Regions from separate parts of the Bradyrhizobium sp. USDA 4538 genome, predicted to be linked through region 2. Evidence: predicted binding sites of a transcription regulator. Region 2 holds the regulator's gene; the other holds the start of a gene.

Region 1 (5,540 bases), 330 kb from region 2:
ACGGCGCCTGACGGAATCGATGGAAGCGCGACCACTCCTCAGAACGGGATGTCGTCGTCCATGTCGCTGTTGCGGCTGCTGCCACCACCCGCGGCGACGGCGCGGCGCGGCGCTGAGCTGACCGGTCCGGCCGAGCCGAAATCGCTGCCGCCATCATCGGAGAAGCTGCTGCCCCCACCGCCACGCCCGTCGAGCATGGTGAGGTTGGAGTTGAAGCCCTGCAGCACGACTTCGGTCGAGTACTTCTCGACGCCGCTCTGGTCGGTCCATTTGCGGGTCTGCAACTGACCCTCAATGTACACCTTGGCGCCCTTCTTCAGATACTGCTCGGCGACCTTGCAGAGGCCCTCGTTGAAGATCACGACGCGGTGCCACTCGGTCTTTTCCTTACGCTCGCCGGTGCCCTTGTCGCGCCACGTTTCCGAGGTGGCGATGGAAAGGTTTGCGATCGGACGGCCGTCCTGCGTCCGCCGGATTTCCGGATCCTTGCCGAGGTTTCCCACCAGGATCACCTTGTTCACGCTTCCTGCCATCGCATCATCTCCACTCAAAAACCGGGCGTCCGGACATTCGGCCGCCACTCTCAACCTTCGCCACTTACGTCGCAGGCGTCGTGGATGACCCTATACGCCGGTGCCGGCTCGTCGCCTTTGCCGTCGCGCGGTTATCCACGGATATCGGGATATAGCACCGGATCCGGCATCGTTCCAGTTTTGTTCGCCACAACCAGCCGTAGAAGCGGCCAGTGCCGTCAGAGCGGCAGTCGATCTCGGCGCAGGCCGACGCTCGGCAGCAAGATTTAGAAAAACAACAAACAAATCAGCAGCTTGCCTTATCGATACTTCTCCCGCGAGTGTTGCATTTGGGAGACTGCGTTTGCGGTTGAATCAGCGTATAGCTCCAACCATGGCGCGGGCGCTCGCGTCTGGGATCGTGCTTCGGGACCGTTTGGAAGCCGATCGGGGTGCTGGGGGATTGATAATGAAGAAGTTTTTGCTCGGTACGGTTGCTCTGATTGCGTTTGCTGCGCCTGCCGCGGCTGCCGATCTCGCTGCGCGCCCCTACACCAAGGCGCCGCCGCCAGTGGTTGCCCCGATCTATGACTGGACCGGCTTCTACATCGGCGCCAACGGCGGCTGGGGCTCGAGCCACAATTGCTGGGACCAGCTCCCGGCCGGCATCTTCCTCGCATCAGATGGTTGCCATGATGCAACCGGCGGCGTCGCCGGTGGCCAGATCGGCTATCGCTGGCAGGCCGGCACCTGGGTGTTCGGCCTTGAAGCGCAGGGCGACTGGGCTGACCTGAAGGGCAGCAACAACAGCGCGATCTTCCCGGGCCTGTTCACCAACCAGTCCAAGATCGACGCGTTCGGCCTGTTCACCGGCCAGATCGGCTACGCCGTCAACAACGTGCTGCTCTACGCCAAGGGCGGCGCGGCACTGACCGACAACCGCTTCAACACCTACTTCACGCCGACCGGTGTGCTCGTCGGCAGCGCCAGCGACACCCGCTGGGGCGGTACCGTCGGCGCCGGCATCGAAGTCGGCTTCGCGCCGAACTGGACCGCAGGCATCGAATACGACCACCTGTTCATGCAGGACAAGACCTACAACCTGATCGCTCCCAACGGCACGCTGAACAGCACCATCCGCGATCGCCAGGACGTCGACCTCGTCACCGTCCGCGTGAACTACAAGTGGGGTGGCCCGGTCGTCGCGCGCTACTGATCGCGCCAGGCCGATTGATCCAGACGAAAGGCCGGCCTCGCGCCGGCCTTTTTGTTTGCGCCTGTTTGTGCGCCGGCTTTTTCGTTGCGTGTGCACGCGCACCTCACCGGGGCCGTTTTCGGTGCGTTGTGGTTTCGCGGATACACACGTTCCGGCATTTCTCTGTAGAAGCACCAGCACGTCACGCGACACTGCTGTGACGCTCTCTTCAAGATCTCTGAAGGGACAACAAGAAAATGGGACTGGGACTTTGAAAATGAGGATTGTTTTGCTGGCCTCGGCCGGCATGTTTGCACTGAGCGCTTTTGCACCGGCAATGGCCGCCGACATGGCGGCACGCGCGCCTTACGTGAAGGCTCCGGCGCCGGCCGCGATCTACAACTGGACCGGCTTCTACGTCGGCGGCTTCGGCGGCTACGCCAGCGAGAACTCCGGCACCCCGAGCATGGAAGGCGGCTTCGGCGGCGGCACCATCGGCTACAACTGGCAGGCCGGCAACATCGTGTACGGCCTCGAGGTCGACGCTGCAGGCGCTGACATCGACGCATCGGTCTCGACGCTCGGCGTCACCGCCCGCAGCAAAATCGACTCGCTCGGCACCGTGCGCGGCCGCCTCGGCTTCGCCGTCGACAAGGTGCTGTTCTACGGCACCGGCGGCTACGCCTGGGCCAACAACGAGGTCAGCGTCACCGCGCTCGGCGTGACCGCCTCGCAGAGCAACTTCCACTCCGGCTGGACCGTCGGCGCCGGCGTCGAAGCCTTCATCGCCCCGCAGTGGTCGATCAAGGGCGAATACCTGTATCGCAGCCTCGACAGCGAGAACTATTTCGGCGTGCCCTCCGGTACGCTCGAGCTGCACAGCGCCCAGTTCGGCGTGAACTATCACTTCGGCGGCCCGATCGTCGCCAAGTACTAAGATTGATCTGCGATCAGAACGCACCGAAAGGCCGGCCTCGCGCCGGCCTTTTTGCGTAAGAGCGTTTTCGAGCGAAGCGGATTCCGGCTCGCGGAAAGAAAACGGGTCAAAGCAGGAATCTGGAGCCCCTGTTCCGATTCCATCGGAACGGGGGAAAGGCTTTAGCGGAACCGGCCCTGCTGACGGCTGCTGCCATCAGGCAAACTATCCGTTGATGGACGCGACTCAGCACTGGAAATTGTCGGCCGTTCTTCCTACGTTCCAGCCTTCACACCCCATCGGCGCAAGGTCCCGGCATCACCGGCGATGCGCGCCCAAAAGGCGCCCAAGCATGCGCCCGGAACCGTCGCTATGGATGAAGTGCTCAAGGCGAAGCGCCAACAGAACGCCGGCTCCTCATCGCGCGCCATCACGATCCGTGGCGCGCGCGAACACAATCTGAAGAACATCGACGTCGAGATTCCCCGCGACAAGCTCGTGGTGTTCACCGGCCTGTCCGGTTCCGGCAAATCGTCGCTCGCGTTCGACACCATCTATGCCGAGGGCCAGCGCCGCTACGTCGAGTCGCTGTCGGCTTATGCGCGCCAATTCCTCGAGATGATGCAGAAGCCGGATGTCGACCAGATCGACGGCCTGTCGCCGGCGATCTCGATCGAGCAGAAGACCACGTCGAAGAATCCGCGCTCCACCGTCGGCACCGTCACCGAGATCTACGACTACATGCGCCTGCTCTGGGCGCGCGTCGGCGTGCCCTATTCGCCGGCCACCGGCCTGCCGATCGAGAGCCAGATCGTCTCGCAGATGGTCGATCGCGTGCTGGCGCTGCCGGAAGGCACCCGTCTATATCTGCTGGCGCCGGTCGTGCGCGGCCGCAAGGGCGAGTACAAGAAGGAGCTCGCCGAGTATCTCAAGAAGGGCTTTCAGCGCGTCAAGATCGACGGCACCTTCTACGAACTGTCCGAAGCGCCCGCGCTCGACAAGAAATTCCCGCACGACATCGACGTCGTGGTCGACCGCATCGTGGTGCGTCCCGACCTCGCCCAGCGCCTTGCGGAAAGCTTTGAGACCGCGCTGAAGCTCGCCGAGGGCCTCGCCGTGATCGAATACGCCGATGCGCCGGCGGCGGCAGCGCAGGACGACAAGAAAGAGGACAAGAAGAAGACCGCCAAGATCCACGACAAGAGCGGGCCCGAGCGTATCCTGTTCTCGGAGAAGTTCGCCTGTCCGGTCTCCGGCTTCACGATCCCCGAGATCGAGCCGCGCCTGTTCTCGTTCAACAACCCCTATGGCGCCTGCCCGGCCTGCGGCGGCCTCGGCGTCGAGCAGCATATCGACGAGGACCTGGTCATCCCCGACAAGGAGCTGACCTTGCGCAAGGGCGCGATCGCGCCCTGGGCGAAATCGTCCTCGCCCTACTACATCCAGACCCTGACCGCGCTCGGCAAGCACTACAAGTTCACGCTCGACACCAAGTGGAAGGACCTCACCAAGAAGGTCCAGAACGCGCTGCTGCACGGCTCCGGCGACGACGAGATCAAGTTCTCCTATGAGGACGGCGTCCGCTCCTACGACACCAAGAAGCCGTTCGAGGGCGTCATCACCAACATCAACCGCCGCTACCGCGAAACCGAGAGCGAGTGGGCGCGCGAGGAGCTCGGCAAGTATTTCTCCGACGTGCCCTGCGAAGGCTGCAACGGCCATCGGCTGAAGCCCGAGGCGCTGTGCGTTAAGATCGGCGGCAAGCATATCGGCGAGATCTCCGAGCTCTCGGTCAAGCGCGCCGGCGAATGGTTCGAGACGGTGCCGGAGGCGCTGAACGCGCAGCAGAACGAGATCGCGACGCGCATCCTGAAAGAGATCCGCGAGCGCCTGACCTTCCTGCTCGATGTCGGCCTGAACTACCTGACGCTGTCGCGCTCCTCCGGCACGCTGTCGGGCGGCGAGAGCCAGCGCATCCGCCTCGCCTCGCAGATCGGCTCGGGCCTCACCGGCGTGCTCTACGTGCTGGACGAGCCGTCGATCGGCCTGCACCAGCGCGACAATGCCCGCCTGCTCGACACGCTGAAGCGGCTGCGCGACCTCGGCAACACCGTGGTCGTGGTCGAGCATGACGAGGATGCCATCCGCCTCGCCGATTACGTGCTCGACATCGGGCCCGGCGCCGGCATGCATGGCGGCCACATCGTCGCCGAAGGCACGCCCGACCAGATCATGCGCAACCCGAAATCGCTGACCGGCAAGTATCTCACCGGCGAGCTGTCGGTGCCTGTGCCCGACCGGCGGCCGCCGAACCACCGGCGCACCATCAAGGTCGTCAACGCGCGCGGCAACAACCTCAAGAACGTCTCGGCCGAAATCCCGCTCGGCCTGTTCACCTGCGTGACCGGCGTCTCCGGCGGCGGCAAGTCGACGCTGCTGATCGACACGCTGTACCGCGCCATCGCCCGCAAGCTGAACAACGCCAGCGAAGGCGCCGCGCCGCACGACCGCATCGAGGGCCTCGAGCACATCGACAAGATCATCGACATCGACCAGTCGCCGATCGGCCGCACGCCGCGCTCCAACCCCGCGACCTATACCGGCGCCTTCACGCCGATCCGCGAATGGTTCGCCGGCCTGCCGGAGGCGAAGGCGCGCGGCTACGAGCCCGGGCGCTTCTCCTTCAACGTCAAGGGCGGCCGCTGCGAGGCCTGCCAGGGCGACGGCGTCATCAAGATCGAGATGCACTTCCTGCCGGACGTCTACGTCACCTGCGACACCTGCAAGGGCAAGCGCTACAACCGCGAGACGCTGGAGGTCCTGTTCAAGGGCAAGAGCATCGCCGACGTGCTCGACATGACGGTCGAGGAAGCCGCCGAGTTCTTCAAGGCGGTGCCGCGCGTGCGCGAGACCTTCC
Region 2 (5,540 bases):
CGTCCGGCGGGCACCAAGCCACCGCGGGCGTCAGGCCGCGGCAAGCATCAAGTCGCTTGGTGCGCTGAAAGCTCGTGCGTGCGTGCCACTGAGTTGCCCGACGCGGCAAGCCAAGCCCCGCAGCAAAAATATAGGGTGAAAAGAGCAAGGCTCGGACAGATCATGTCGCGAGAATGCGGATGTTTGACGCACAAGCGACGACACCCGCCGTCGTCCCGGCGAAGGCCGGGAGCCATTACCCCAAATCTCAATTGTTGCGCGACGCTGGGGCCACAGCTTCCTCTCAACAACCCAACCCTGTGGTTATGGGTCCCGGCCTTCGCCGGGACGACGGTGTGCGCGGGAACAGTCTCGCGATGAATGCAACGCCACGCACAATCCACACACCGGTCACTGAAATCGAGGACATTGCCGCCTGCCCGCAATTCTCGTACACGGTTTCACGCAATGACCTCGCAATTCTCTCCCAACTCCGTCGACGTGCTGCTGTTCGATATCGGCCGCGTCGTGCTCGACATCAACTTTGACAAGGTGATGGCGCACTGGGCGCAGCATGCCGGCTGTGCGCCCGCCGAGCTCGCCACGCGCTTTGTCGTCGACGACAGTTTCAAGCATCATGAGATCGGCCGGATCGACGACGCGGCATTCTTCGAGAATCTGCGCCGGACGCTCGGCATCAACATCACGGACGCCCAGTTCCTCGAAGGCTGGAACGCGATCTTCACCGGCGAGATGCCGGGCATCGCCCCGCTGCTCGCGGCGGCCGCCAAGCGGATGCCGCTCTACGCCTTCTCCAACACCAATCCGGCCCATGTCGCGCATTTCTCGGTCACCCATGCCGAGCTGCTCAGCCATTTCCGCAACGTCTTCCTGTCCTCGAGCATCGGCTTCCGCAAACCCGACGCCGAGGCCTACGATCATGTGGTAAAAGCCATCGGCGTGCCGGCGTCGCGGATCCTGTTCTTCGACGACCTGGCCGCCAATATCGAAGGTGCGCGGGCGCGCGGCCTTCATGCTATCCACGTGACGTCGACGGATGACGTGGCAAGGGCTTTGACCGCACTTGGAATTTGAACATTAAGAATTGAGGAGCTCTGAGCGTGGCCCTGATGCCGGTTGCCGATGCCCTGTCCGCCGTCCTCGCCGGCGCCGAACCGCTGCCGGAGGAGATGGTCGCGCTCGATGCCGCCTACCACCGCACGCTTGCGCACGACCTCGCGGCGCTCCGCACCCAGCCGCCGCAGCCGATGTCGGCGATGGACGGCTATGCGGTGCGCGCCGCCGATGCGGCTGATCTAAAGGCCCGGCTCAAGGTGATCGGCGAAGTCGCCGCCGGCCGGCCGTTCGAGCGGACGGTCGGCGCCGGCGAGGCGGTGCGGATCTTCACCGGCGGCGTGATCCCCAATGGCGCCGACGCGGTGATCATCCAGGAGGACACCGCCGTCGACGGCGACCACATCACGATCACGGAGGCCGCCAGCGTCGGGCGGCACATCCGCCCGGCTGGGGTCGACTTCCGTGAGGGCGAGGTGCTGCTCGCCGGCGGCAGCCGCCTGTCCGACCGCGCGCTGTCGCTGGCGGCCGCCATGAACTATCCGGAACTTGCGGTGCGCCGCCGCCCGAAGGTCGCGGTGCTGGCGACCGGCGACGAGCTGGTGATGCCGGGCTCGCAGCCCGGTCCCGGCCAGATCGTCTATTCCAACGGCTACGCGCTGCGAGCGCTGGCGCGCGCCGAAGGCGCCGAGACCGTCGACCTCGGCGTTGCCGCCGACACGGTAGAGGCGACCACGGCGGGCATCCGCCGGGCACGCGAGGCCGGCGCCGATGTCCTCATCACGACAGGCGGCGCCTCGGTCGGCGACCACGATCTCGTCAAGCGGTCGCTGGAAGCCGAGGGCGTCGAGATGGCGTTCTGGCGGATTGCGATGCGGCCCGGCAAGCCGATGATGCATGGCCGGCTCGGCGCGATGCGGGTGATCGGTCTGCCCGGCAATCCGGTGTCGTCCTATGTCTGCGCCTTCCTGTTCCTGGTGCCGTTGATTCGGGCGCTGAGCGGCCGGAAAGTGATTCATCATCGCCGCGCGAGCGCCCTGCTCGGCCGCGACCTCGCAGCCAACGACCAGCGCGAGGACTATCTGCGTGCGCGTCTCGAAGCGCGCGAGGACGGCACGCTGATCGCAACGCCGGTGACGCAGCAGGACTCGTCGCTGCTCGGGAATCTCGCTGCGGCACGGGCACTTCTCGTGCGCCCGCCGTTCGCGGCGGCGGCCGTCGAAGGCAGCGAATGCGAGATCCTGACACTGCCCGAATAGGGTTTTCGCGCCCCGCCGATTGTGCGTTGCCCGACACGTTCACCGGAAATTAAGTGGTTGCGGAACACATATCGAACATATAGTGTCCGTTCATGATTTGTTTCGAGTACTGGTGTCTACAATCGGGAAGCCGCGTGGAAGCAGGTGCATCGAGCACATGCTCCTGAGGTCAGGCCCGGCCTGCAGGCCCCACCAGAAGAGTCTCGGAATCGAACGACGCTATCAACCGGGGGAATACTCGAGATGCTCACGCGCAAACAGTACGAACTACTGCGTTTCATCAATGAACGTCTGAAAGAGGCCGGCGTACCGCCCTCCTTCGACGAGATGAAGGATGCGCTCGACCTGCGCTCGAAGTCCGGTATCCACCGCCTGATCACTGCGCTGGAGGAGCGCGGCTTCATCCGCCGCCTGCCGAACCGCGCCCGCGCCATCGAGGTCATCAAGCTGCCCGAACTCTCGGCCGGCGGCGGCAACGGCCGCCGCGGCTTCACGCCCAGCGTCATCGAAGGCACCCTCGGCCGGCGCGCCAGCACGCCGCCGATTGCCGAGGACGACGGCAACCGTCCGGTCGCGGTCCCCGTGATGGGCCGGATCGCCGCCGGTACGCCGATCGAGGCGCTGCAGACCCGCAGCCACACCATCAGCGTGCCGCCCGACATGCTCGGTGCCGGCGAGCACTATGCGCTCGAGGTGCGCGGCGACTCGATGGTCGATGCCGGCATCCTCGACGGCGACATGGCGCTGATCCAGCGCAACGACGTCGCCAATACCGGCGACATCGTGGTGGCGCTGATCGACGAGGAGGAAGCCACCCTGAAGCGCTTCCGCCGCCGCGGCGCATCGATCGCGCTCGAGCCGGCCAACACCGCCTATGAAGTGCGCATCCTGCCGCCGAACCGGGTCCGCATCCAGGGCAAGCTGATCGGCCTTTATCGCAAATACTGAATTGCAAATACTTGCGGCGGCCGGGAACGAGCAACACGTCGGATCGTTCCTTGCATGATAGTGTAGCGTACGGCCTGCCCGATGCGCTCCGATACCTCTCGCGCAGCGTCGCGTGTTTGTGATCGGAGCGATCTCGGACCAGTCGTACAATCGCCCAGAAACGAGCAGACGCTCGTTCGCTATCGTCCACTCTGGTAGAGGCCCTAATGCCTCAAGGAGAGGCACGGGTCGCTACCTCGAAATGAGGAGCCATCCGATGTGTGACTATAGTCTGCACGCCGTGGCATCGCGCCCCGCCATTGTCGGAGAGACGCTGATCACGACGACGTTCCGCGGCACGTCGACCCGCGGCTTTGCTTCGGAGAATGACCCCACTGTCGCGGTCTGCATGCTGCCGGGCACCGAGCTCGCTTTCGCCGAGAACGTTCGCTACGACAGCCGCTGGATCTGGACCAAGACGCTGAACTATCGCGTCGGCGTGTTCAACGAAGTCGAGCCCGACGTGCCTGATCGGCATCATGACGCGGTCGAATTCCCCGACGGCAGCCATGTGCTGGTGACCCAGCTGGTCGAGGGACAGCGCGTTAGCGTGCTGCAATTGCCGGCGCTGCATCCGCCGGTCGAGCAGAAGCCGAAGGTTGTGGAGCGGCGGCCCTCCGCATTCGCAACGCTGTTTTTGGGTTGAGCGCATCGTCGCCGCGGAATGAGCTGTTCGGCGGCGGATGACCTAAGCAATTTCGGGCGACCCCGGACTCCCGCTTCCGGGGCGCAGAAGGAGATTTGCGTCGGCCGGCGCCTTGGCGCATCATCGGGCACGGAGGACGTGCGCGGTGGTCGATAAGGTCACATGGCAAAAGGCTGGACGCGTCACGGAACCGGGCCGCTACATGTTCCGGTTCGGTTGGCTGACGGTAACGGCCGACGACCTGAAAGTCTGGGAGCAATTTCCCGAGGCTTCCTTCACCCTCGTCAAGAAGCCCGACGCCGGCCCCGACTCCGACGAATACCATCTCGGCCTGTTCGAGCTGCCGAGCGGCCCCTCGCCGGACCACGGCTAATCATCGCCCTGCAGATCGGTCTCGGCCGGCGTCGCATCCACCGCAGGCCGCGGCGCGGCGGCGGGCGCGCGCAGCGTCGTTTCGCTCTCGCCGTCGCCGGGAACTGCCGGCGACCACGGCCGGTCGATCCCGCCGGGCTTGACCGCATCGACGGCGTAGCCGTCCCTGATCCTTCGCAGCACCAGCGCGCCGTGGCGGCGCAGCCGCTCGGCATCGATCACCGATGCCGCGCAGCCCTGCGGCGCCGGCCGCGCCGTCACGATCAGGGCTGCGCGCTCGCAGTCGTCCGCCAGCGCCTCCGGCCGGGTCGCCAGCGCGACGAAGACGCCGCCGGGTCCCTGGGTCACGCAGCCGCCGGCATCGCACGAGACGCCCTCGCCGAGCGACGCATCGGTGGCGGTGCGCGCGTCGGCGTCCGCCGCCAGCCACTCCTTGACCAAAAATGCATCCTTGGCGCTGTGCATCAGATGCAGCCACCCGTCACCGCCACGCACCGCGACGTTGCGGCCGTCGCCCGAGATCAGCACGTCCGGCTGCGGCACCCTGAGCGCCCAGACCGAGGCCACCAGCAGCAGCACCGCGCCTGACCAGCGCAGCGGCGTGCGCAGCAGCCCGAGCAGGATGATGCCGGCGCTCGCTGCGATCAGCGGCCCGATGCCGAACGCCGCCATGCGGCCGACCGCGCCCGGGAGTGCGGCGACCCATTGCGTCACCAGGATCATCCAGTCGATGCCAAGACCCATGATCGCCCAGAACAGTCCGTCGAAGCCGACCGGCATGGCGACGAGCCCGAGCAGGCCGGCCGGCATCACGACCGCCGAGACGACAGGCATCGCCGCAAGGTTCGCAAGCAGCCCGTAGGGCGTCACGCGGTGGAAATGGAATGCGGCATAGGGCGTCGTCGCCAGCCCCGCCACCAGCGAGGCCAGCATCAGGCATCGTGAGCTCGCGCCCGCCCCACAGCGCGACGCGCGCGGTCGCCGAATGGTCGGGCGACGCCAGCAGGTTCGGCAGCCCGATCTGCACCAGCGCCACCAGCCCGAGCGTCGCGGCGAACGACATCTGGAAACTGGGATGCACCAGCGCCTCCGGCGCGATCGCGAGCACGATCAGCGCCGCCACCGCCAGCGTCCGGAAGGTGATCGCGCGGCGGTCGACGATCACGGCGAGCAGCACCACGGCGGTCATGAAGAACGACCGTTGCGTCGCGACCTCCGCGCCC

What was found. Region 2 encodes LexA, which represses DNA repair genes until DNA is damaged. Its sites were predicted from a motif close to TGTTCNNNNTGTGTTCNG; they were not measured.
Region 1: uvrA (excinuclease ABC subunit UvrA) is a predicted target of LexA. The motif match lies at 2,891-2,908, and genes of this name have one in related genera.

The regions. Positions count from the first base shown of each region.
Region 1 covers NZ_JALJZE010000001.1:8,044,659-8,050,198, forward strand. Annotated here, with positions in the region: gene J2R78_RS37055 (single-stranded DNA-binding protein) at 39-533, opposite strand; gene J2R78_RS37060 (outer membrane protein) at 982-1,728, shown strand; gene J2R78_RS37065 (outer membrane protein) at 1,985-2,644, shown strand; gene uvrA (excinuclease ABC subunit UvrA) at 2,996-5,540, shown strand, end outside.
Region 2 covers NZ_JALJZE010000001.1:7,715,681-7,721,220, reverse strand. Annotated here, with positions in the region: gene J2R78_RS35460 (HAD family phosphatase) at 448-1,074, shown strand; gene glp (gephyrin-like molybdotransferase Glp) at 1,101-2,312, shown strand; gene lexA (transcriptional repressor LexA) at 2,556-3,260, shown strand; gene J2R78_RS35445 (hypothetical protein) at 3,517-3,945, shown strand; gene J2R78_RS35440 (hypothetical protein) at 4,091-4,318, shown strand; partial or broken gene J2R78_RS35435 (ComEC/Rec2 family competence protein) at 4,315-5,540, opposite strand, start outside.